DNA from 3 places in the Enterobacter sp. R4-368 genome. Region 2 is predicted to be linked to each of the others. Evidence: predicted binding sites of a transcription regulator. Region 2 holds the regulator's gene; each other region holds the start of a gene.
What was found. Region 2 encodes PurR, which represses purine synthesis genes. Its sites were predicted from a motif close to CANGCAAACGTTTGCNTG; they were not measured.
Positions count from the first base shown of each region.

Region 1: a site for PurR is predicted at 3,520-3,537, ahead of H650_RS19350 (nucleoside-specific channel-forming protein Tsx). Genes of this name have one in related genera too.
Region 3: a site for PurR is predicted at 1,599-1,616, ahead of cvpA (colicin V production protein). Genes of this name have one in related genera too.

Region 1 is NC_021500.1:4,155,456-4,162,883, forward strand. It holds gene H650_RS19330 (ABC transporter permease) at 1-425, opposite strand, end outside; gene H650_RS19335 (ABC transporter ATP-binding protein) at 438-1,118, opposite strand; gene H650_RS19340 (VOC family protein) at 1,366-1,731, shown strand; gene H650_RS19345 (helix-turn-helix transcriptional regulator) at 1,783-2,472, shown strand; gene H650_RS19350 (nucleoside-specific channel-forming protein Tsx) at 2,513-3,382, opposite strand; gene H650_RS19355 (SadB/YajI family lipoprotein) at 3,677-4,219, opposite strand; gene nrdR (transcriptional regulator NrdR) at 4,373-4,822, shown strand; gene ribD (bifunctional diaminohydroxyphosphoribosylaminopyrimidine deaminase/5-amino-6-(5-phosphoribosylamino)uracil reductase RibD) at 4,825-5,928, shown strand; gene ribH (6,7-dimethyl-8-ribityllumazine synthase) at 6,018-6,488, shown strand; gene nusB (transcription antitermination factor NusB) at 6,508-6,927, shown strand; gene thiL (thiamine-phosphate kinase) at 7,003-7,428, shown strand, end outside.
Region 2 is NC_021500.1:725,751-733,178, forward strand. It holds gene rnt (ribonuclease T) at 8-661, shown strand; gene H650_RS03300 (Grx4 family monothiol glutaredoxin) at 700-1,044, opposite strand; gene H650_RS03305 (C40 family peptidase) at 1,384-2,214, shown strand; gene sodB (superoxide dismutase [Fe]) at 2,339-2,920, shown strand; gene H650_RS03315 (MFS transporter) at 2,975-4,144, opposite strand; gene cydH (cytochrome bd-I oxidase subunit CydH) at 4,313-4,402, opposite strand; gene purR (HTH-type transcriptional repressor PurR) at 4,700-5,725, shown strand; gene punR (DNA-binding transcriptional activator PunR) at 5,744-6,655, opposite strand; gene punC (purine nucleoside transporter PunC) at 6,768-7,428, shown strand, end outside.
Region 3 is NC_021500.1:1,421,878-1,429,305, reverse strand. It holds gene folC (bifunctional tetrahydrofolate synthase/dihydrofolate synthase) at 1-770, shown strand, start outside; gene dedD (cell division protein DedD) at 760-1,461, shown strand; gene cvpA (colicin V production protein) at 1,672-2,160, shown strand; gene purF (amidophosphoribosyltransferase) at 2,341-3,858, shown strand; gene H650_RS06645 (UbiX family flavin prenyltransferase) at 3,951-4,532, shown strand; gene argT (lysine/arginine/ornithine ABC transporter substrate-binding protein ArgT) at 4,807-5,589, shown strand; gene hisJ (histidine ABC transporter substrate-binding protein HisJ) at 5,856-6,638, shown strand; gene H650_RS06630 (histidine ABC transporter permease HisQ) at 6,722-7,408, shown strand; gene H650_RS06625 (ABC transporter permease) at 7,405-7,428, shown strand, end outside.

The DNA of each region.
Region 1 (7,428 bases), 1.6 Mb from region 2:
TCGTCCCATTTGTTCAGTTGTACTTTTCCTGCGGCTTCACTGCCGTAAATAAGTGCCGGACGTGACGTCCCGACCGCGTAATGCCCGGCGATGCCTGTCAGCATGAGCACTGGTGTGCTGACGGTGAGCATTGGTTGCAGTACCGGATCGTGGGCAATGATATCCATCACTTTCTGGTAATGGCGGATGCTGTATTGCGCCGGGTTTCCCGTACCGTGCAGTAAATAATCCCGATGCTGGATTTGCAGATGACCGGTGCTACGCACAAAAGTCGTTTGCAAACTGTATTTGATCGAGTGGTTATAACCGCCAAACAGCAGAATACCGACGGCGCCCACCACGATGGCGCAAAGCGTTGATAAGGTACGGCGACGGTTACGCAGAAGGTTGCGCAGCGCGTGTTTCAGCGTTTTTAGTTTCAGCATGTTCTCTCCTTATCAAGCCCCCGGGCCGTTCACACTGCCATCGTGGACGACATACAGGTCATCGGCCTCGGCAATCACCTGCGGATCGTGGGAAGAGAACACCACCGTGACGGCATGCTCCTGCTGCAAACGCCGTAACAGCTGTAAAATGGATTTGCCGGTTTTGCTGTCAAGATTCGCCGTGGGTTCGTCGGCCACCACCAGCACCGGGCGGTGAATAAGTGCCCGGGCGATGGCGACGCGCTGGCGCTGCCCGCCAGAGAGCTGGTTCGGCAATGAATCGGCTTTATCGCCAAGGCCGACGCTCTCGAGCATGTCGTTGACCGCCTGTTTGCGCCAGGCCGCCGTTCGATGCTGTGCGAGAAGTGGAATTTCGACATTTTCACGTGCGGTCAGCACCGGGATAAGATTGAAGTTCTGAAAGATAAATCCAAGGTTACGGGCGCGAAAAGCGCTGCACTGGTCATCATTGAGGCTGTTCATTTCGCGATCGGCAATCACCAGACGGCCACTGTCGGGCGTATCGATGCCGCCGATTAAGTTCAGTAGTGTCGTTTTGCCACTGCCGGACTGACCGGATAATACGGTAAACCGTTTTGCTGCAATGTTGAGCGTCACCTCTTTTAATGCATCAACACGAACCTGTCCTAACAAATAACTTTTACTGACGGCCTGCATTTCAACTGCCCACATCGTTCCCTGTTCCTTAGCGTGTAATTCCTGTTTGGGTCGGCTACCCATTACGGCAGGGGGCGGAGTTTATAGATATCATTTGGCTTTGAATATATAGCCTGCTCATTAATGCTTTGATTAATTATATTTTTCGGATAATTATCGCGGCGGAACGGAAAATAGTAAGACGATCCCTACTGACAATATGCTGTCAGTAGCCCTCTGGCAGACTCGCTGTGTTGATTTTTTTAACGCAGAGGAACAGAGCATGAACACATTAGTGAATTGGTTTGAATTGCCGGTACAGCAACTGGATCGTGCGGTAGCGTTTTATGAGCATGTATTGGGCGGTCAGTTTCGCCATGAGAGCGTAGCCGGTATCGAAATGGCGGTATTTCCCCATGTCAAACCCGCCACCGGCGGTGCGCTGGTAAAAGGGCCAATGTTCCAGCCGGTAAGCGGTGGTACAGTGGTTTATCTGGCGACGGCAAACCTTGCGGCTGCGCTGGAGCGCGTGCGTGAAAAGGGCGGTGAATGCTGTTTTGGCCCGGAAGTATTGCCGCAGGGCATTGGTACTATTGCCCTGATTATTGACAGTGAGGGTAACCGGGTTGGACTGCATCAACCTGCATGAACCACTGATGCCCGCGCTGAAAGCGCGGGCTTTTCCTCAACCGGATAAGTTATGAGCCGCCGTGCTGATCGATTGTTTCAGATAGTTCAGGTTTTGCGTACCCGGCGTCGCGTGACCGCGGCGCTCCTGGCCGAGCGGCTGGAGGTTTCTGAACGCACCATCTACCGCGACATTCGCGATTTGTCGCTCTCCGGCGTACCGATTCAGGGCGAAGCGGGTAGTGGCTACCGTTTGCTGCCCGGTTTCGATTTGCCGCCGTTAATGTTTACCGGTCTGGAAGTTGAAGCATTAATTGCCGCTATCGGTATGTTACAAACCTGGAGCGGCGATACGCTGGCACAGGCTGCCGGTTCGGCGCAGGAAAAACTTTTGGCAGTGCTACCCTACGACAAGCGCATTACGGCTGAACGCAACCGCATCGTTTCACCCAATTTTGATAAATACCCGCAGGTACGCGTCTGGTTTGATGTGATGCACCAGGCGATGCGGCTGCGTCAGGAGCTGCATCTGCATTATGAAGACGATAAAGGAAAAGCCTCGGAGCGGGTGATCCATCCGTTAGGGTTGTCGTTTATGGGAAGCGTGTGGGTACTGGTGTCGTGGTGTACGTTACGTGATGACTATCGTTGTTTTCGTCTCGATCGCTGCACGTCGGTCGCTTTTACAGGCAAGACATTTACGGAACGCGCGGACAGATCGATGCAGGATTTCGTTAACCTGCAGAAAGCGCGCTTTCAATAAAAAAGCCGACCATCGGTCGGCTTTTTGCAATGCAGTGGGATTAGAAGTTGTAACCAACAACCAGGTAACCACCCCAACCGGTAGAACGCACATAGCTATCGCCCAGGGCTGCATCATCTTTGAACTGACCGCCATTGTGCCAGTAACGCGCAACCACAGAGTAGTGCCAGTGATCATAGCCCAGGGAGAGGATATGGCTGGAGGCAATCGAGTTGTTGGTGCGGAACTGTTCGCCGTTAACATAGTAGCGGCTGTCACCCAGTTTTGAGCCCCAGTCAAAGTTGGTAAAACCGATATAGCTCAGTTGGCCGCCCCACAGGCTGGTGATCGGCACGAAATATTTCACTTTGAAACGGTAACCGTCCCACTCGTTCTGGTTTGGCGCATCGTAGTTCTGCCACTGGTATTTCGCATAGACGTTCAGGGAGAGGCTCATCGGCAGACCGGTGTCGATGTCGGTACCCAGGCCCATGTACCAGGTGCTCTGGCGACCGGAGGCGTTGCGACCCATGTCGTAAATGTAGTTGTTGGCGAAGTACCACTCTTTGAACGGACCGAAACTCAGGTCGCTTCCAGTCAGCTTATCAATAGAGAAACGCGGCTCGATTTCCATAAACAGCGGCGAACCGTGGTTCCAGATCCCCTTCGCACCGGTGTTACCACCGAAGAAGACCGGCGCATCCAGGTAGCCGTAGAAATCAAACCAATCTTTCTTGGCGAACGCTTCATATTCCAGATAAGTATCGTTACGTGGAACAGGTCCGAAACGGGTGTGGTAGCTGCCCACCACGTTTACGCTCTGGTGCCACCAGTCGGAAATGTATTCAGGTTTGCTGTTTTCCGCTGCGTTAGCAGTAAAAGAAGCGGAAAGCGCCAGAGCAGCACCGGCTGCGAGAATTGTTTTTTTCATCATTACGCCACTGATTGAGATCCCAGACGGGAGTGAAAGAAAGCACGCATGGAGTTTCTAAATGTTTCATATTTCTGCGCGCCTATTATAAGTATCCGCGTTCACAAAAATATGTGTTGTTTCACATTATTGACACACGCGTAATCGATTGCGTTCACGTTTGCGTGCAATAAACGACGGCGATTGTACTGGCATTTATCGATATTGCAAATTGGTGAATGTGATGAAGAGATGACAATAAAGAAGAAAATGCATGACAGAGAGTAAGTAAGGGCGACAGCGTCGCCCCGGATGTTACTGCAAATTGGCGGGCTGGATATCGTGAATGCGAACAAAGCCTAACTGTTCTGGCGTGATGCCGTTAAGTTGCAGCGGTATATCAACGTCGCTCGGTGCGAGTGTGCTGGCCGGTGCGTTAATCAGTTGGTTTTGTACATTCACTTCCTGATAGTTTTCGGTGGTACCCTGAATTTGTCCCCACTCAACGGTGCCGCTAAAAGCCGGTAACGGATCGTTGGATTCGCCCTGGATCCGCAACACGACGCGGGTTCCCGCTGCATTCGGCGCGATATTTTGCAACGACATTCGCAGCATACCGATTTGGCTATTCAAGCGGGCGGGCGTGTTCGCACCGGGCAGCAGGTAAACGCCGCTCCCGGATTTGGCATTCAGCGTGTTCTGCTGGGTGATTTTCACCGTCTCTTTGTTCAGCTTGCTCATTTCATTATTTAGCGTACTGACACTTTGATGAAGCTGGCGAACTTCGCTTTGCTGGGCGCAGGCACTGAGGGCAAAAAGGCTTCCCAGTAACAGGGTTCTTAGGTAACGTCTTGTCATTGTGTCTGTTTCCTTGGATAGGATCTTCTCTGTAATGGTAGATCGCAACGGCCTCGTTGCCATCGATCCATTGTCTCAAAAACGGTCTGCCTTTGTTGTCATGCCAGTTCAGGGTAAAATAGATTTCAGTTAACTCTAACATCAGGACGCCGTATGCATTGCCCATTCTGTTTCGCCGTGGATACCAAAGTTATCGATTCTCGCCTGGTGGGTGAAGGTTCATCCGTTCGCCGTCGCCGACAGTGCCTGGTCTGCAATGAGCGTTTCACCACCTTTGAAGTGGCGGAGCTTGTGATGCCGCGCGTCGTGAAAAGCAATGATGTGCGTGAACCTTTCAATGAAGAGAAGCTGCGTCGTGGCATGTTAAAAGCGCTCGAAAAGCGCCCGGTCAGCGCAGATGACGTCGAAATGGCGCTGAATCACATTAAATCACAACTTCGCGCAACCGGCGAAAGGGAAGTGCCGAGTAAGATGATTGGCAATTTGGTGATGGAGCAGCTGAAAAAGCTCGATAAAGTGGCCTATGTCCGCTTTGCCTCCGTTTACCGTAGCTTTGAAGATATTCGCGAATTTGGCGAAGAGATCGCCCGTCTACAGGACTAATCATGCACGACGAAATGTACATGGCGCGGGCGCTGAAACTGGCGCAGCGCGGGCGTTTTACAACTCACCCGAACCCGCGTGTCGGCTGCGTAATTGTCAACAATGGCGAAATTGTCGGCGAAGGTTTTCATTACCGCGCTGGCGAACCGCACGCGGAAGTTCATGCGCTGCGCATGGCGGGCGAACGGGCTCGCGGCGCGACGGCGTACGTCACGCTCGAACCGTGCAGCCATCACGGACGCACACCGCCATGCTGTGAAGCGCTGATTAATGCCGGCGTTGCGCGCGTGGTTGCCGCAATGCAGGATCCGAACCCACAGGTTGCCGGGCGTGGTTTGTATCGCTTGCAGCAGGAGGGCATTGAAGTCAGCCACGGGTTAATGATGAGTGAAGCCGAAGCGCTGAATAAAGGCTTTCTCAAACGCATGCGCACCGGGTTCCCTTACGTGCAACTCAAGCTTGGCGCGTCGCTTGATGGCCGTACCGCGATGGCCAGCGGCGAAAGTCAGTGGATCACCTCAGCGCAGGCGCGCCGTGATGTACAGCTTTTACGCGCGCAAAGCCACGCAATACTGACCAGCAGCGAAACGGTGCTGGCGGACAATCCGGCGCTGACCGTGCGCTGGGCAGAGTTAAATGCGGATACGCAGGCGCTTTACCCGCAGGAAAATTTGCGCCAACCGGTACGCATTGTTGTCGACAGCCAGAACCGGGTGACACCGCAGCATCAGTTAGTTGGCCTGCCGGGAGAAACCTGGTTTGCCCGCACGCGCGCCGATGCGCGCCAGTGGCCTGAAAATGTGCGTGAAATTATTGTGCCGGAACATAATGGCCACGCCGATCTGGTCACGCTGATGATGCTGCTCGGCAAACAGCAGATCAACAGTGTGTGGGTCGAAGCGGGTGCGCACCTTGCCGGCGCGTTACTGCAGGCAGGCCTGGTGGATGAGCTGATTGTCTATCTGGCACCTACACTGTTAGGCAGCGATGCGCGCGGTCTGTGCGTGCTGCCGGGGTTATCGGCGCTTGCGGACGCACCACACTTTAAATTCAATGAGATACGTCAGGTTGGCCCGGATGTCTGCCTGCATCTCACTCATGCGTGATGCCTGCTGTAAAAGGGAAGCAGCGCGTAAAATATTATGCTAAAATCCGCCCCCCTGCGGGGTCCGAACTGAACCTGTGAAGGAAGTGTATGAACATTATTGAAGCCAACGTTGCTGCTCCGGACGCTCGCGTCGCCATCACCATTGCGCGTTTCAACAACTTCATCAACGACAGCCTGCTGGAAGGCGCGGTTGATGCGCTGAAACGCATCGGTCAGGTGAAAGATAACAACATCACCGTTGTGTGGGTGCCTGGCGCTTACGAACTGCCGCTGGCGGCAGGTGCGCTGGCCAAAACCGGCAAATATGACGCGGTGATTGCACTTGGCACCGTGATCCGCGGCGGTACCGCGCACTTTGAATATGTTGCTGGTGGTGCAAGCAATGGCCTGGCGCATGTTGCCCAGGACAGTGAGATCCCGGTGGCTTTCGGCGTGCTGACCACTGAAAGTATTGAACAAGCCATCGAACGCGCTGGCACCAAAGCCGGTAATAAAGGTGCGGAAGCCGCACTGACCGCGCTTGAAATGATTAATGTATTGAAAGCCATCAAGGCCTGATTTTTGTAAGGGGAATTCCGTGAAACCTGCTGCTCGTCGCCGCGCCCGTGAGTGTGCCGTCCAGGCGCTCTACTCCTGGCAGTTGTCCCAGAACGACATCTCTGATGTTGAATACCAGTTCCTGGCAGAGCAAGACGTGAAAGATGTTGACGTCCTGTATTTCCGCGAGCTGTTGACCGGGGTGGCGACTAATAGCGCATATCTCGATGGCTTAATGAAGCCTTACCTGTCCCGTTTGCTCGAAGAGCTGGGCCAGGTCGAGAAAGCGGTATTGCGTATCGCACTGTTCGAACTGTCCAAACGTGATGATGTGCCGTACAAAGTGGCAATCAACGAGGCTATCGAACTGGCAAAAACTTTCGGCGCTGAAGACAGCCACAAGTTTGTTAACGGCGTGCTGGATAAAGCCGCACCTGCGATCCGTCCCCACAAGAAGTGATCCGCAAGCCGGAAACTGGCGCTGCACGTTGCGCGTCGGTTCCGGCTTTTTCTTTTTTCTACAGAGGCATAACGTATGGCATGCGGCGAATTTTCCCTGATTGCCCGTTATTTTGACCGCGTACGAAATTCCCGTCGCGATGTAGAAACTGGCATCGGCGACGACTGCGCGCTACTCAATGTTCCCGAAAAACAGACGCTGGCGATAAGCGTCGATACGCTGGTGGCGGGCAACCATTTTCTGCCGGATATCGATCCGGCCGATCTGGCGTACAAAGCGATGGCATCGAATCTCAGCGATTTGGCGGCGATGGGTGCCGATCCGGCGTGGTTAACGCTGGCTCTGACGCTGCCCGAGGCGGATGAAGCCTGGCTGCAAGCCTTTAGTGACAGCCTGTTCGAACAGCTCAATTACTACGATATGCAACTGATTGGCGGCGACACCACGCGTGGCCCGCTGTCGATGACGATTGGCATTCATGGTTATGTGCCGGTTGGGCGG
Region 2 (7,428 bases):
GATCCTGATGTCCGATAACGCTCAACTGACTGGTCTGTGCGACCGTTTTCGCGGTTTTTACCCTGTGGTAATTGATGTTGAAACCGCCGGGTTTAACGCCAAAACCGACGCGCTGCTGGAGGTCGCCGCCATTACGCTGAAAATGGATGAACAAGGCTGGCTCATGCCCGACAGCACGCTGCATTTCCACGTTGAGCCTTTCGAAGGCGCGAACCTGCAACCCGAAGCGCTGGCCTTTAACGGCATTGATCCGGGCAATCCGCTGCGTGGCGCGGTGAGTGAGCATGACGCCCTGCATGCCATTTTTAAAATGGTGCGCAAAGGCATTAAAGATCAGGGTTGTAACCGCGCAATTATGGTGGCGCACAACGCGACGTTCGATCACAGTTTTATGATGGCCGCTGCGGAACGCGCTTCACTGAAACGCAACCCGTTCCACCCGTTTGTCACTTTCGATACCGCGTCTTTAAGCGGGCTGGCACTCGGGCAGACGGTGCTGTCAAAAGCGTGTGGCGCGGCGGGCATCGCGTTTGACGCCTCGCAGGCGCACTCCGCGCTATACGATACAGAGCAAACCGCCCTGCTATTTTGCGAAATCGTCAATCGCTGGAAGCGCCTTGGCGGCTGGCCGTTGCCTATCGCGGACGAAAATCAGGCATAAAAAAAGCGACCGTCAGGTCGCTTTTTTATTGGCAGAAATTACTCTGCGCTCGGCTCGTCTTTATGTTTTGCCGCCGCTTCTTTGATAAGCGTCTGCAATTCGCCGCGTTGATACATTTCAATCACGATATCGCAGCCGCCAACCAGTTCACCTTCAACCCACAGCTGCGGGAAGGTCGGCCAGTTAGCGTATTTCGGCAGTTCTGCGCGAATATCCGGGTTTTGCAGAATGTCTACATAGGCAAAACGTTCACCGCATGCAGAGAGCGCTTGTACCGCCTGGGCGGAGAAACCGCAGCTTGGCAGCTTCGGAGAGCCTTTCATATACAGCAGAATCGGGTTTTCAGCGATCTGGCGCTGGATTTTTTCAAGTGTTGTGCTCATTGTCATGCTTCCTTCAACTTCTTCTACGGCAGATGTTCGCCATTGTAACGGTTCATAGGGGCATCGGAAAATAACATTTTGTTCACCGTTCATGATTTTATCGTCTGTCGGCAAAAGTTGCCTTAAGAATATGACTTAACTCAACTCGCCATCCCGCTTGCTGCCTAACTCTTGAGCACATAGAAACGTTTTGCTGCTTTTTTTTGCGCTTGTTAACGAAACGAAGCTATAGATGCAAAAACAGTATTAACTTTTGGGGTTTTTATGGATTAGAATCGACGAGTTTTAAAAAACCATTTGCAGGCATATTAAATGCTTGCCCTAACAGGGGATTGCTCAGTGGCGCGGATACCAAAAGCTTCAATCACGCTCTGTGCTTTGTTGTTCACCACGATTTCTTTCACGCCATTAGCGAGTGCCTCTGAACAGGCGCGAGCGTCGGCCGTGCAAAAATCGCATCTGGCGAAAGCATCCGAACGTAAGAAAAAAAATACATCACAAAAGACACCAAAGAAAAACAGTCGCAGTCCGGCAGAAAAAACCACCAGCAAAAAAACAACGGAGAGTAAAAAAGCTCCGGCAAACAAAAAAGTTACTACCAGCAAAAAAGCCAGCAAAATCACCTCGCGTCGTAATACATCCAGCCCGTTAAAAACCACCGCCGTCACCTGGACTGAGAAATGTACGCCGCGCAAAGGCCACAAGCCGCATTGTGTGAAGGTTAAAAGCACTAACGCCATCGCCGATGTGCATAAAGTTCGCATTCAAAAAGCACAAAAAACCGCCATGTCCAAGCTGATGAATCAGATTGGCAAGCCTTATCACTGGGGCGGCACCTCACCAAGCACCGGTTTCGATTGCAGCGGTCTGGTCTATTACGCATATAAGGATCTGGTGAAATTCCGTATTCCGCGTACCGCCAATGAAATGTATCACCTGCGCGATGCATCGCCGGTGAATGTGGCGGAACTGGAGAGCGGCGATCTGGTGTTCTTCCGTACCCAGGGCCGTGGTACCGCCGATCACGTGGGCGTGTACGTCGGTAATGGTAAATTCATTCAGTCTCCGCGTAGCGGCCAGGACATTCAGGTTACCTCGCTGAGTGAAGATTACTGGCAGCGCCATTATGTTGGCGCGCGTCGCGTCGTGACGCCGAAAACCATTCGCTGACCCCTCACCTGCCGCGCCTGCGGCAGGTAACTCCCTCTTTTGTCTGGCCTTTCGATTTGCTACCCTAATCCGCACATCCAGTAGGGCTATTGGGTGTTATTAAAATAATGAAAGGAGAATAGCAATGTCGTTTGAATTACCTGCATTACCGTATGCAAAAGACGCCCTGGCGCCGCATATCTCAGCCGAAACGCTGGAATACCACTATGGTAAACACCATCAGACGTATGTCACCAACCTCAACAACCTGATCAAAGGCAGCGCTTTTGAAGGTAAATCGCTGGAAGAGATTGTGAAAAGCAGCGAAGGCGGCGTGTTCAATAATGCAGCCCAGGTCTGGAATCATACTTTCTACTGGAACTGCCTGGCCCCGAATGCTGGCGGTGAACCGACCGGTGAGCTGGCGGCAGCTATCGCCAAATCATTCGGCAGCTTTGCCGAATTCAAAGCGCAATTCACCGATGCTGCGGTTAAAAACTTCGGTGCTGGCTGGACGTGGCTGGTGAAAAAAGCGGATGGCACATTAGCCATTGTTTCAACGTCTAATGCGGGCACTCCGCTGACAAGCGATGCAACCCCGCTGTTAACCGTCGATGTCTGGGAACATGCGTATTACATCGATTACCGTAATGCGCGTCCGAACTACCTCGAACATTTCTGGGCGCTGGTAAACTGGTCATTCGTGGCCAAAAATTTAGCGGCATAAACGCGGCATAAAACAAAGGAGGGGCTAGCCCCTCCTTTTTTGCATTTGTGCTATTTATTCTGCTGCGGCACAGGCACGTTCTGGCTGAGAGTGACCAGAGAACAGCACCACCAGCAGGCCCAGCCCGGCAATAATTGCCCCCATAACCGGGACGAAATCATAACCCAGCCCAGCGGAAATCACTGCCCCACCGGCTGCCGCGCCCAGCGCGTTACCGAGGTTAAAGGCACCGATATTGACTGAAGATGAAAGGCCCGGTGCTTCATGCGCAACGCGCATGACACGCATCTGCAACGGCGGAACCACCGCAAACGTCGCCGCGCCCCACACCACCATGCTGATGGCTGCGCCCACTTCACTGCGCGCCAGGAACGGGATCGCCAGCATGATGGCAATCAGCAGGATCAAAAAACCTTTCAGCGTGCCGGTGACCGAGCGATCCGCCAGTTTGCCGCCAAGATAATTACCAATGGAGAAACCAACGCCAATCAACACCAGCATCGCCGTCACAAAAACGGGAGTGGCATCGGTAATGGTGTGCAGTACCGGCGCAATGTAGGTATACAGCGTGAACATGGCGCCTGCGCCGAGCACGGTGGTCAGCAATGCGGACAACACTTGTGGGCGTACCAGTACCGACAGCTCTTTACGTACGTCCGGGCGCTCACCTGTGCCACCTTTCGGCAGCGAAAAGAACAGGCTTGCCATGGCAATCACACCCAGCCCGGCGGTGGCCATGAAGGACATACGCCAGCCAATGGTTTCACCCAGCCAGGTTGCGGCAGGCACACCGCCAATGTTAGCAATGGTCAGCCCCATAAACATGGTTGCCACTGCGCTGGCCTGCTTCTCTTTGGCGACAACGCTTGCCGCCACCACCGAGCCAAGACCAAAAAACGCGCCGTGGTTCAGGCTGGTGACGATCCGCGCCAGCATTAATGTGGCGTAATCCGGCGCAATCGCCGACAGCACGTTACCGAGCGTAAAAATCGCCATCAAAAAGATCAGGGCATTGCGTCTGCCGCGGTGAGACAGCAGCAATGTCATTAACGGCGCACCGACCATTACGCCGATAGCGTAGGCGCTAATCAGCATCCCCGCCGCCGGAATAGAAACGTCGACGCCGCGGGCAATAACCGGCAGTAATCCCATCGGGGAAAACTCGGTGGTACCAATGCCGAAGGCGCCAATCGCCAGGGCAAGCAAAGGGAAATTAATTTTCATCTGTGACTCCAAAATAGACATGCCGACTTGCGACCCTGTCGCTGAAGCCAAAAGTATGACAGCTATCACAAAAAACAGAAGTTAGCAGAATGACAAAAGATTATTGCAGAAGTGATAACAATGGCGGGGAAGAAAACCGAGGGAGAAAAGGCTCTCCCTCGCGATAGATCAATGCAGTGCAGCAGTCAGACCGCCGAAAACAATCAGGCTCAGAACGATGACGGTAGTGATTAAAGAATACTTCAGATCGGTGCTCATCAATTTTCCCCTTTTTAATTTCCCCACAAAAAGTGAGATAACGCATTTTTGCACAAATTATCTTAAAAATCTTGCGGGAATTCGCAGGAGAAACGTTTTAATACTTCCCCTTTTGCTCAAGATCAGACAAAATTCGACGCTAAATTTATTAGCGTACCGGCCATTGACTCCCCTCCTGACGTCCAGTGTCGTTTTCCCGGCGTACCGCACCCCCTTTGATGGGTACAGGGTGATTAAAGGCAAACGTTTACCTTAAGTATTATCAGGAGCTTATGATATGGTCTGGAGTGATATCTGATGGCAACGATTAAAGACGTAGCGAAACGAGCAAACGTTTCCACTACAACCGTATCACATGTAATTAACAAAACCCGTTTCGTCGCCGAAGAGACGCGCAACGCTGTGTGGGCGGCGATTAAAGAGTTGCACTATTCCCCCAGCGCCGTCGCCCGCAGCCTGAAAGTGAATCACACTAAATCGATCGGCTTGCTGGCCACCAGCAGTGAAGCGGCCTACTTTGCTGAAATTATTGAAGCCGTAGAGAAAAAGTGCTTCCAGAAGGGTTATACCCTGATCCTCGGCAATGCCTGGAATAGCCTCGAAAAACAGCGTGCTTATCTGTCGATGATGGCGCAAAAGCGCGTTGATGGTTTGCTGGTAATGTGTTCCGAATACCCGGAATCGCTGTTGAGCATGCTGGAAGAGTACCGCCATATTCCGATGGTAGTGATGGACTGGGGCGAAGCGAAGGCCGACTTTACGGATTCCGTTATTGATAACGCCTTTGAAGGCGGTTATATGGCCGGGCGCTACCTTATTGATCGCGGACACCGCGATATTGGCGTGATCCCCGGCCCGCTGGAGCGTAACACTGGCGCTGGCCGTCTGGCCGGCTTTATGAAAGCGATGGAAGAAGCCCTTATCAGCGTGCCGGAAAACTGGATCGTGCAGGGCGATTTCGAGCCGGAATCCGGCTATCGCGCGATGCAGCAAATCCTCAATCAGGCGCATCGCCCTACCGCAGTCTTTTGCGGCGGTGACATTATGGCGATGGGCGCACTGTGCGCTGCCGATGAGATGGGTTTACGCGTACCGCAGGATATTTCCCTGATTGGTTATGACAACGTACGTAACTCACGCTTCTTCACCCCGGCCCTGACCACGATTCACCAGCCGAAAGATTCGCTGGGAGAAACGGCGTTTACCATGCTGCTTGATCGTATCGTCAACAAGCGCGAAGAGTCGCAGTCTATTGAAGTACATCCGCGTCTGGTTGAACGCCGTTCCGTGGCCGATGGCCCGTTCCGCGACTACCGCCGCTAACCGCTTATTACGGAGCCGTTAATTCGGCTCCCGTAACCACTCGTCATTCAGCGTTTCGCTATCTCCCAGATATTCCAGCAGCCAGTTTAACGCCGGGGACGCCTCATTTTGTTGCCATGTCAGGCAGCACGCCGCATCCGGGAAGGGATTTTCCAGGGTCAGCGCAACCCAGTCACCGCTGTCGAGCCGCGGGCGGGCAAAGTGGGCCGGCACCATTCCCACGCATAACCCTGCCGATAAGCACGCCTCCGACGACGCCCAATCAGGAACAATCACGCGTTTCTGATTATCCAGCAGCCAGGTAATACGTTTCGGCAACGAGCGGGACGTATCTTCCTGGATAAGTGAAGGCCAGTTGCGCAAGGTATCGTCGCTAAGCGGGCCTGCCAGTGACGCCAGCGGATGGCGACTGGAAACCACGCATTTCCAGCTCAGCATTCCCATATCGCGAAACGCATAACGCCCACCGACGGGAATAGCCTGCGTTGCGCCGATCGCCAGCTCCACCCGCCCGTCAGCAAGCGCATCCCAGACACCGTTAAAGACTTCCTGGTAGACCTGCAACTCAACATCACTGAAATGTCGATAGAAATCGACGATTAATTGCCGGGTACGTTCAGGTTTTACGATGTTGTCGACGGCGATCGCCAGTTGCCCGCGCCAGCCGTTGGCAATTTGCTGGCACTGCTGACGGGTGATCTGCATTTTTTTGATAACAGCTCGCCCTTCTTTCAAAAACCAGACTCCGGCAGGCGTAAGCTCAACATCCCGATGGCGGCGTTCAAACAGCGGAACAGCCAGCCACTCTTCAAGTTGCCGCACGGTATAGCTCACCGCAGAAGGTACACGGTGTAACTCCTGCGCCGCACCGCTAAAACTGCCATTGCGCGCGACAGCATCAACCACTTCCAGCGAATATTCTGACCACATAATCTGCCTGCAAAAAATTTGAAACCACTACGCAAATATTAGCGTTTCACAAGCGCTAATGCACTCCTTACACTCGACAGCCCTGATTACCTGCAATTAAAGAGAAACACCAATGCAACCTGGCAACGGATTTTTAGTCTGGCTCGCGGGATTAAGCGTGCTCGGCTTTTTAGCCACTGATATGTACCTCCCCGCCTTCAGCGCGATACAGCAAGATTTAGACACATCGTCTGCGGTGGTTAGCGCGACTTTAAGCCTGTTTCTGGCGGGCTTTGCCATTGCGCAACTGGTATGGGGGCCGCTATCAGATCGCTATGGTCGCAAGCCGGTTTTGCTGGCCGGGCTGGCGATTTTCGCGCTGGGCTGTCTTGGAACATTATGGGTACGTGATGCAACCCTGCTGCTGGTACTGCGCTTTCTCCAGGCGGTCGGCGTCTGCGCCGCGACAGTAAGCTGGCAGGCGCTGGTGACGGATAACTACCCCGCGCATCGCGTCAATCGCATCTTCGCCACCATTATGCCGCTCGTGGGTTTGACGCCGGCACTGGCACCGCTGCTGGGCGCCTGGATCCTTGCGCATTTCAGCTGGCAGGCCATTTTCGCCACTTTACTGGCGATAACGCTAATTCTGATGATCCCGGCATGGCGGCTGAAATCACCCGCGCAGAAAAGTGAACACCACGAACAACCGCTGACATTTATGGATCTGCTGCGTGCCCGGGATTATCGCGGGAATGTGATTATCTATGCCGCCTGCTCAGCCAGTTTCTTCG
Region 3 (7,428 bases), 700 kb from region 2:
GCATTGCGCTTGATCATACCGACTGGCTGGGGCCGGATCGTGAAAGTATTGGCCGCGAAAAAGCAGGGATCTTCCGCGCCGGGAAACCGGCGGTGGTGGGCGAACCGGACATGCCGTACACCATTGCCGGGGTGGCGCAGGAAAAAGGCGCGCACCTGCTGCGTCGCGGCGTGGACTGGCAGTATGAGGTGGACGCTGATAGCTGGTGTTTTCGCGATGCGCAGGGCGAGCTGAACGGATTGCCGCTACCGCAGGTACCGCAGCCGAATGCCGCAACGGCTGTAGCCGCGCTGCGTGCCAGCAAGCTGGCGGTGAACGAGCAGGCTATCCGCGACGGTATCGCCGGGGCGATTTTACCCGGACGCTTCCAGATTGTGAGCGAGTCGCCGCGTCTCATCCTCGATGTCGCGCATAATCCTCACGCGGCAGGCTATCTTGCCGGGCGTCTTTCCGCACTACCGAAAACCGGGCGCGTGCTGGCGGTGATTGGCATGCTGCATGATAAAGACATCGCCGGAACGCTTGCCTGTCTGGAGCCGGTGGTCGATAGCTGGTATTGTGCCCCTCTGGAAGGGCCGCGCGGTGCGACAGCGGAACAACTGCTGGAACATCTGCAAACCGGTCGTGCATGGCCGGATGTCGCGCAGGCCTGGCAGGCGGCAATGGCGGACGCCGATGCCTGCGATACCGTGCTGGTGTGTGGCTCGTTCCACACGGTGGCGCATGTCATGGAAGCGATGGAAAAAGCGGGGAGAACCGGTGGCAAGTAAGTTTCAGAACCGTTTGATGGGTACCATTGTGCTGGTCGCGCTCGGGGTGATTATTCTCCCCGGGCTGCTCGACGGGCAGAAAAAGCATTACCAGGATGAGTTCGCGGCAATTCCGCTGGTGCCGAAACCCGGCGATCGCGATGAGCCCGATATGATGCCTGCGGCAACGCAAGCGTTACCGGCGCAGCCGCCGGAAGGGGCTGCGGAGGAGGTGCGCGCCGGGAACGCGGCAGCGCCATCGCTGGATCCGTCGCGCCTGGCGGTGAACGGCAGCCCGGACCCGGAAGTGAGCAGTACGCCGGCAGAACAGCCAAAGCCAAAACCGGTCGAGAAGCCGCAGCCAAAACCGCAACCGCAGCAGCAGGCGCAACCGCCAGCCGCGCGTGAGCAGCAGACGGCGGCCAGCGACGCGCCGGTGAAAGCGCAGGAAGATAAATCCGCGCCGACCGGTAAAGCGTATGTGGTGCAGCTGGGCGCGCTGAAAAACGCCGATAAAGTGAATGAAGTGGTGGGCAAATTACGTGGCGCGGGGTATCGCGTTTACACGTCGCCGACAACGCCGGTTCAGGGTAAAATCACCCGCATTCTGGTGGGACCGGATGCATCACGGGACAAGCTAAAAGATTCGCTCGGCGAGCTTAAACAGATCTCGGGTTTAAGCGGCGTCGTCATGAACTATAGCGCGAATTAATGGCCCAACCTTGCCTCACTTGTTGAGGTAAGCGGGCGAGGGAAGCCAGTAATTACTACGCCCGAAGAGGCCAAAGTTCCGATGGCGTTGAATATTTTTTCAGCGCCATTTTTATTTCCGCGCGGGAAGGAAATCCCTACGCAAACGTTTTCTTTTTCTGTTAGAATGCGCCCCGAACTGGACGACAGGGCGTAAAATCGTGGGACACATATGGTCTGGATTGATTACGCCATCATTGCGGTGATTGGTTTTTCTTGTCTGGTAAGCCTGATCCGCGGCTTTGTTCGTGAAGCGTTATCGCTGGTGACATGGGGCTGTGCTTTCTTTGTCGCCAGTCATTACTACACTTACCTGTCTGTCTGGTTCACGGGCTTTGAAGACGAACTGGTGCGCAATGGCATCGCCATCGCGGTCCTGTTTATCGCGACGCTGATTGTTGGCGCTATCGTTAACTATGTGATCGGTGCGCTGGTGGAGAAAACCGGCCTGTCGGGTACTGACAGGGTGTTGGGGATCTGTTTTGGCGCGCTACGCGGCGTGCTGATCGTCGCCGCCATTCTGTTCTTTCTGGATACCTTTACAGGCCTGTCGAAAAGTGACGACTGGCAGAAGTCGCAGCTTATCCCGCAATTCAGCTTCATCATCAGATGGTTCTTTGACTATCTGCAAAGCTCGTCGAGTTTCTTGCCCAGGGCATAAGCCCTGAGATGTGGCTTAGAGTTTGGTGTATTAGGCTATTTTACTCGCCATTTTGAACCTGGGCAGTGCTCACAATCCTCGCGTACTACGTGTACGCTCCGGTTGTTGCGCGCTGTCCGTGTTCAAACTGTTTTCGACAATTACGCCTACTAAACCAAACTCTTAACGAGGAAAAGACGTATGTGCGGTATTGTCGGTATCGCCGGTTTTATGCCGGTAAACCAGTCGATTTATGACGCGTTGACGGTGCTTCAGCACCGTGGGCAGGATGCTGCGGGCATCATCACAATTGATGCCAATAACTGTTTCCGTCTGCGTAAAGCAAACGGCATGGTGAGTGATGTATTTGAAGCCCGCCATATGCAGCGTATGCAGGGCAATATGGGTATTGGTCACGTACGTTATCCCACGGCGGGCAGCTCCAGTGCTTCAGAAGCGCAGCCTTTTTACGTTAACTCCCCGTACGGCATTACGCTTGCGCACAACGGCAATCTGACCAACGCGCATGAGCTGCGTAAAAAGCTGTTCGAAGAGAAGCGTCGCCACATTAACACCACCTCTGATTCTGAAATCCTGCTCAATATCTTTGCCAGCGAGTTGGATAACTTCCGCCACTATCCGCTGGAAGCAGACAACATTTTTGCCGCTATTGCCGCTACTAACCGCCAGATCCGCGGTGCGTACGCTTGTGTGGCAATGATCATCGGCCACGGCATGGTCGCGTTTCGCGACCCGAATGGCATCCGTCCGTTGGTGCTGGGCAAACGCGAGATCGGCGATGGCCGTACCGAGTATATGGTCGCCTCTGAAAGCGTGGCGCTGGATACGCTGGGCTTCGAATTCCTGCGTGATATCGCGCCGGGCGAAGCGGTATATATCACTGAAAAAGGCCAGTTGTTCAGCCGTCAGTGCGCGGACAACCCGGTCAGCAACCCGTGCCTGTTCGAGTACGTTTACTTTGCACGCCCGGACTCCTTCATCGACAAAATTTCCGTCTACAGCGCGCGTGTCAACATGGGCACCAAGCTTGGCGAAAAAATTGCCCGCGAGTGGGAAGATCTGGACATCGACGTGGTAATTCCGATTCCGGAAACCTCCTGCGATATCGCACTGGAAATCGCCCGTATTCTCGGCAAACCGTACCGCCAGGGGTTTGTGAAAAACCGCTATGTTGGCCGCACCTTTATCATGCCGGGCCAACAGCTGCGCCGTAAGTCTGTGCGCCGCAAACTGAACGCCAACCGTGCCGAGTTCCGCGATAAAAACGTGCTGCTGGTGGATGACTCCATCGTGCGCGGCACCACTTCTGAGCAGATTATCGAGATGGCGCGTGAAGCGGGCGCGAAGAAGGTTTATCTCGCTTCTGCCGCCCCGGAAATTCGTTTCCCGAACGTCTACGGTATCGACATGCCAACGGCAAATGAGCTGATTGCCCACGGTCGTGAAGTGGACGAAATTCGCCAGATCATCGGCGCTGACGGGCTGATTTTCCAGGATCTTAACGATTTGATTGACGCGGTGCGTGCCGAAAACCCGGATATTCAGCAGTTTGAATGCTCGGTATTTAACGGCGTCTACGTCACTAAAGATGTCGATCAGCAATACCTCGATTATCTCGACTCCCTGCGTAATGACGATGCCAAAGCAGTACAGCTTCAGAACGAAGTGGAAAGTTTAGAGATGCATAACGAAGGTTGATCCTTCCGCGCCCCTCGCTCTGAGGGGCGCAATCTGTTGCAACGCCCTCTATAATCAGGCAAAGTTCGTGCGTGCAAAAAGGGGCAACAATCATGAAACGACTCATTGTGGGGATCTCTGGCGCCAGCGGTGCCATCTACGGCGTGCGCTTGCTGCAGGTGCTGCGTGACGTGGCGGAAGTGGAAACCCATCTGGTTATGAGTCAGGCCGCCCGACAGACCCTCTCTCTGGAAACCGACTACTCGCTGCGCGATGCGCAGTCGCTGGCGAACGTGGTGCATGACGCGCGCGATATCGCTGCCAGTATCTCTTCCGGCTCGTTTAAAACCGCAGGCATGGTGATTTTGCCATGCTCGATCAAAACCCTTTCCGGCATTGTGCACAGTTATACCGACAGCCTGCTGACGCGTGCGGCGGATGTGGTGCTCAAAGAGCGCAGACCACTGGTGCTGTGCGTGCGTGAAACACCGTTGCACCTTGGGCACCTGCGTTTGATGACGCAAGCGGCGGAACTGGGAGCGGTAATTATGCCGCCGGTTCCGGCGTTTTATCATCGCCCGCAAAGTTTGCAGGAGGTGGTTGATCAGACGGTTAACCGCGTGCTGGATCAGTTCGATATTGAATTACCCCACGACCTTTTTACCCGCTGGCAAGGGAGCGATGTCGCAAAATAGTGCGTCGCTTACCGGCATGCGCTTTTTTGGGGCAATTCTGCAAGCGCGATCATATCCTCAACATTTAATCCTCTTTTCGCTGTGTTAGCACTGCGGTTCGTTCAGCAGAGCTGCTATCTTTCATCATTAAGTAAGTTTGCAACGTTTTATTAACATATTTAACGCGGTGTTTTTTAACGCCCGGGAAAGTGGCATAAGACGTGCAAGGTAACTGTCAGCAACACACACAACACAACGTAATACAAAATAAAAACAGAACACTTGAGGGTAATGTATGAAGAAGACGGTTCTCGCTCTGTTTTTACTGCTGGGCCTGTCGGCGACGGCCAGCGTTTATGCAGCGCTTCCCCAGACGGTACGCATCGGTACGGATGCGACCTACGCGCCGTTCTCATCGAAAGATGCGAAAGGGAACTTCGTGGGTTTTGATATCGATCTCGGCAATGAAATGTGCAAACGCATTCATGTGAAATGCACCTGGGTGGGCAGCGATTTCGACGCGCTGATCCCGTCGCTGAAAGCGAAAAAAATCGATGCCATTATCTCTTCTCTGTCGATTACCGAAAAACGTCAGCAGGAGATCGCCTTCTCTGACAAGCTCTACGCCGCAGATTCCCGCCTGATCGCCGCTAAAGGCTCGCCGATTCAACCGACGCTGGAGTCGCTGAAAGGCAAGCATGTTGGCGTGCTGCAAGGATCAACGCAGGAAGGTTACGCCAATGACAACTGGCGCAGCAAAGGCATTGATGTGGTGGCTTATCAGAACCAGGATCTGATTTATTCTGACCTCGCCGCAGGTCGTCTGGACGCTGCGTTCCAGGATGAAGTCGCCGCCAGCGAAGGCTTCCTGAAACAGCCCGCCGGGAAAGATTTTGCTTTTGCTGGCCCGTCAGTAAAAGACAAAAAATACTTTGGTGACGGCACCGGTATCGGCTTGCGTAAAGATGATACCGAGCTGAAAGCCGCTTTTGACAAAGCGTTTGCCGAACTGCGCAAAGACGGCACCTACGACAAACTCGCCAAGAAATACTTCGACTTTAACGTCTACGGCGATTAAGACTGGCCGACCCGCTATGCCGGGTCAAAAGGGAAAACTGTGCCATGCCGGAAAATCGGCATGGTGCAGAGATACGGTGAATGCTCCAGAATAGTGCCTTGAATGCTTCATAATGGTGCATAAGTGCATAGTTAAGCATTCAGAATGCAAATAAAAGCCATTGGACAGCCATAATTTTTTGCCTTAACGGGGCATAAAGTGGCACGATAGCGGCACCGTGTTGTGATGAGAATTCCCTTAGGGAAGACAGTCTGTTGAGGATAATGATGAAAAAACTGGTGTTATCTCTTTCTCTGGTGCTCGCTTTCTCCAGCGTTTCCAACGTGTTCGCCGCCATTCCGCAAAAATTACGTATCGGTACCGATCCGACCTATACACCATTCGAATCGAAGAATGCGCAGGGGGAATTAGTGGGTTTTGATATCGATCTGGCAAAAGAGCTCTGTAAACGCATTAATACGCAATGTGTGTTTATCGAAAACCCACTCGACGCGCTGATCCCGTCTCTGAAAGCGAAAAAAATCGATGCCATTATGTCGTCGCTCTCCATTACGGAAAAACGCCAGCAGGAAATTGATTTTACCGACAAGCTCTACGCGGCAGATTCCCGCCTGGTGGTAGCGAAAGATTCTGATGTTCAGCCGGAGCTGGACAAACTGAAAGGCAAACGCATTGGCGTACTGCAAGGCACCACGCAGGAAACCTACGGCAACGTACATTGGGCACCGAAAGGCGTAGAAATTGTCTCCTATCAGGGGCAGGACAATATTTACTCCGACCTGACCGCAGGCCGTATCGACGCCGCGTTTCAGGATGAAGTGGCCGCCAGCGAAGGTTTCCTGAAAACCCCGCAGGGCAAAGCCTATAAGTTTGGTGGTCCTTCCATTAAAGACGAAAAACTGTTTGGCGTCGGTACCGGTATGGGCGTGCGTAAAGGCGACACCGAATTGCGCGACGCGCTGAATAAAGCCTTTGCAGAGATGCGCGCTGACGGGACTTACGAAAAGCTGGCGAAGAAATACTTTGATTTTGATGTTTACGGTGGTTAACACCACGCGTGATTAACGTGCGGCCCCTCCCGCTGCGGGAGGGGAAGAGACACGGCAACACCACACACGACAGGACTGGCTGCATGCTGTACGGGTTTTCTCAAGTTATTTTACAAGGCGCGCTGGTCACGCTGGAGCTGGCTCTCAGTTCCGTGGTGCTGGCGGTGCTGATTGGCCTTGCGGGCGCGGGAGCGAAGCTCTCGAAAAACCGGTTTCTCGCGCTGATCTTTGAAGGCTACACCACGCTTATTCGCGGTGTACCGGATCTGGTGCTGATGCTGCTTATTTTTTACGGCCTGCAAATTGCGCTCAATGGCATTACTGATGCGCTGGGTATGGAACAGCTGGATATTGATCCGATGGTGGCGGGTATCATCACGCTCGGCTTTATCTACGGCGCCTATTTCACTGAAACTTTCCGCGGTGCTTATATGGCGGTGCCGAAGGGGCATATTGAAGCCGCAACCGCCTTCGGTTTTACCGGTCTTCAGACTTTCCGCCGCATCCTGTTTCCGGCGATGATGCGTTACGCGCTGCCGGGCATTGGCAATAACTGGCAGGTGATCCTCAAAGCCACTGCGCTGGTCTCGTTGCTGGGGCTGGAAGATGTGGTTAAAGCTACTCAGCTCGCCGGGAAAAGCACCTGGGAGCCTTTCTATTTCGCCATTGTCTGCGGCGTCATTTATCTCATTTTTACAACGGCTTCCAATGGCGTACTGCTTCTGCTCGAACGTCGCTACTCGGTGGGTGTGAAGAGGGCTGACCTGTGATCGAGATTATTCAGGAGTAC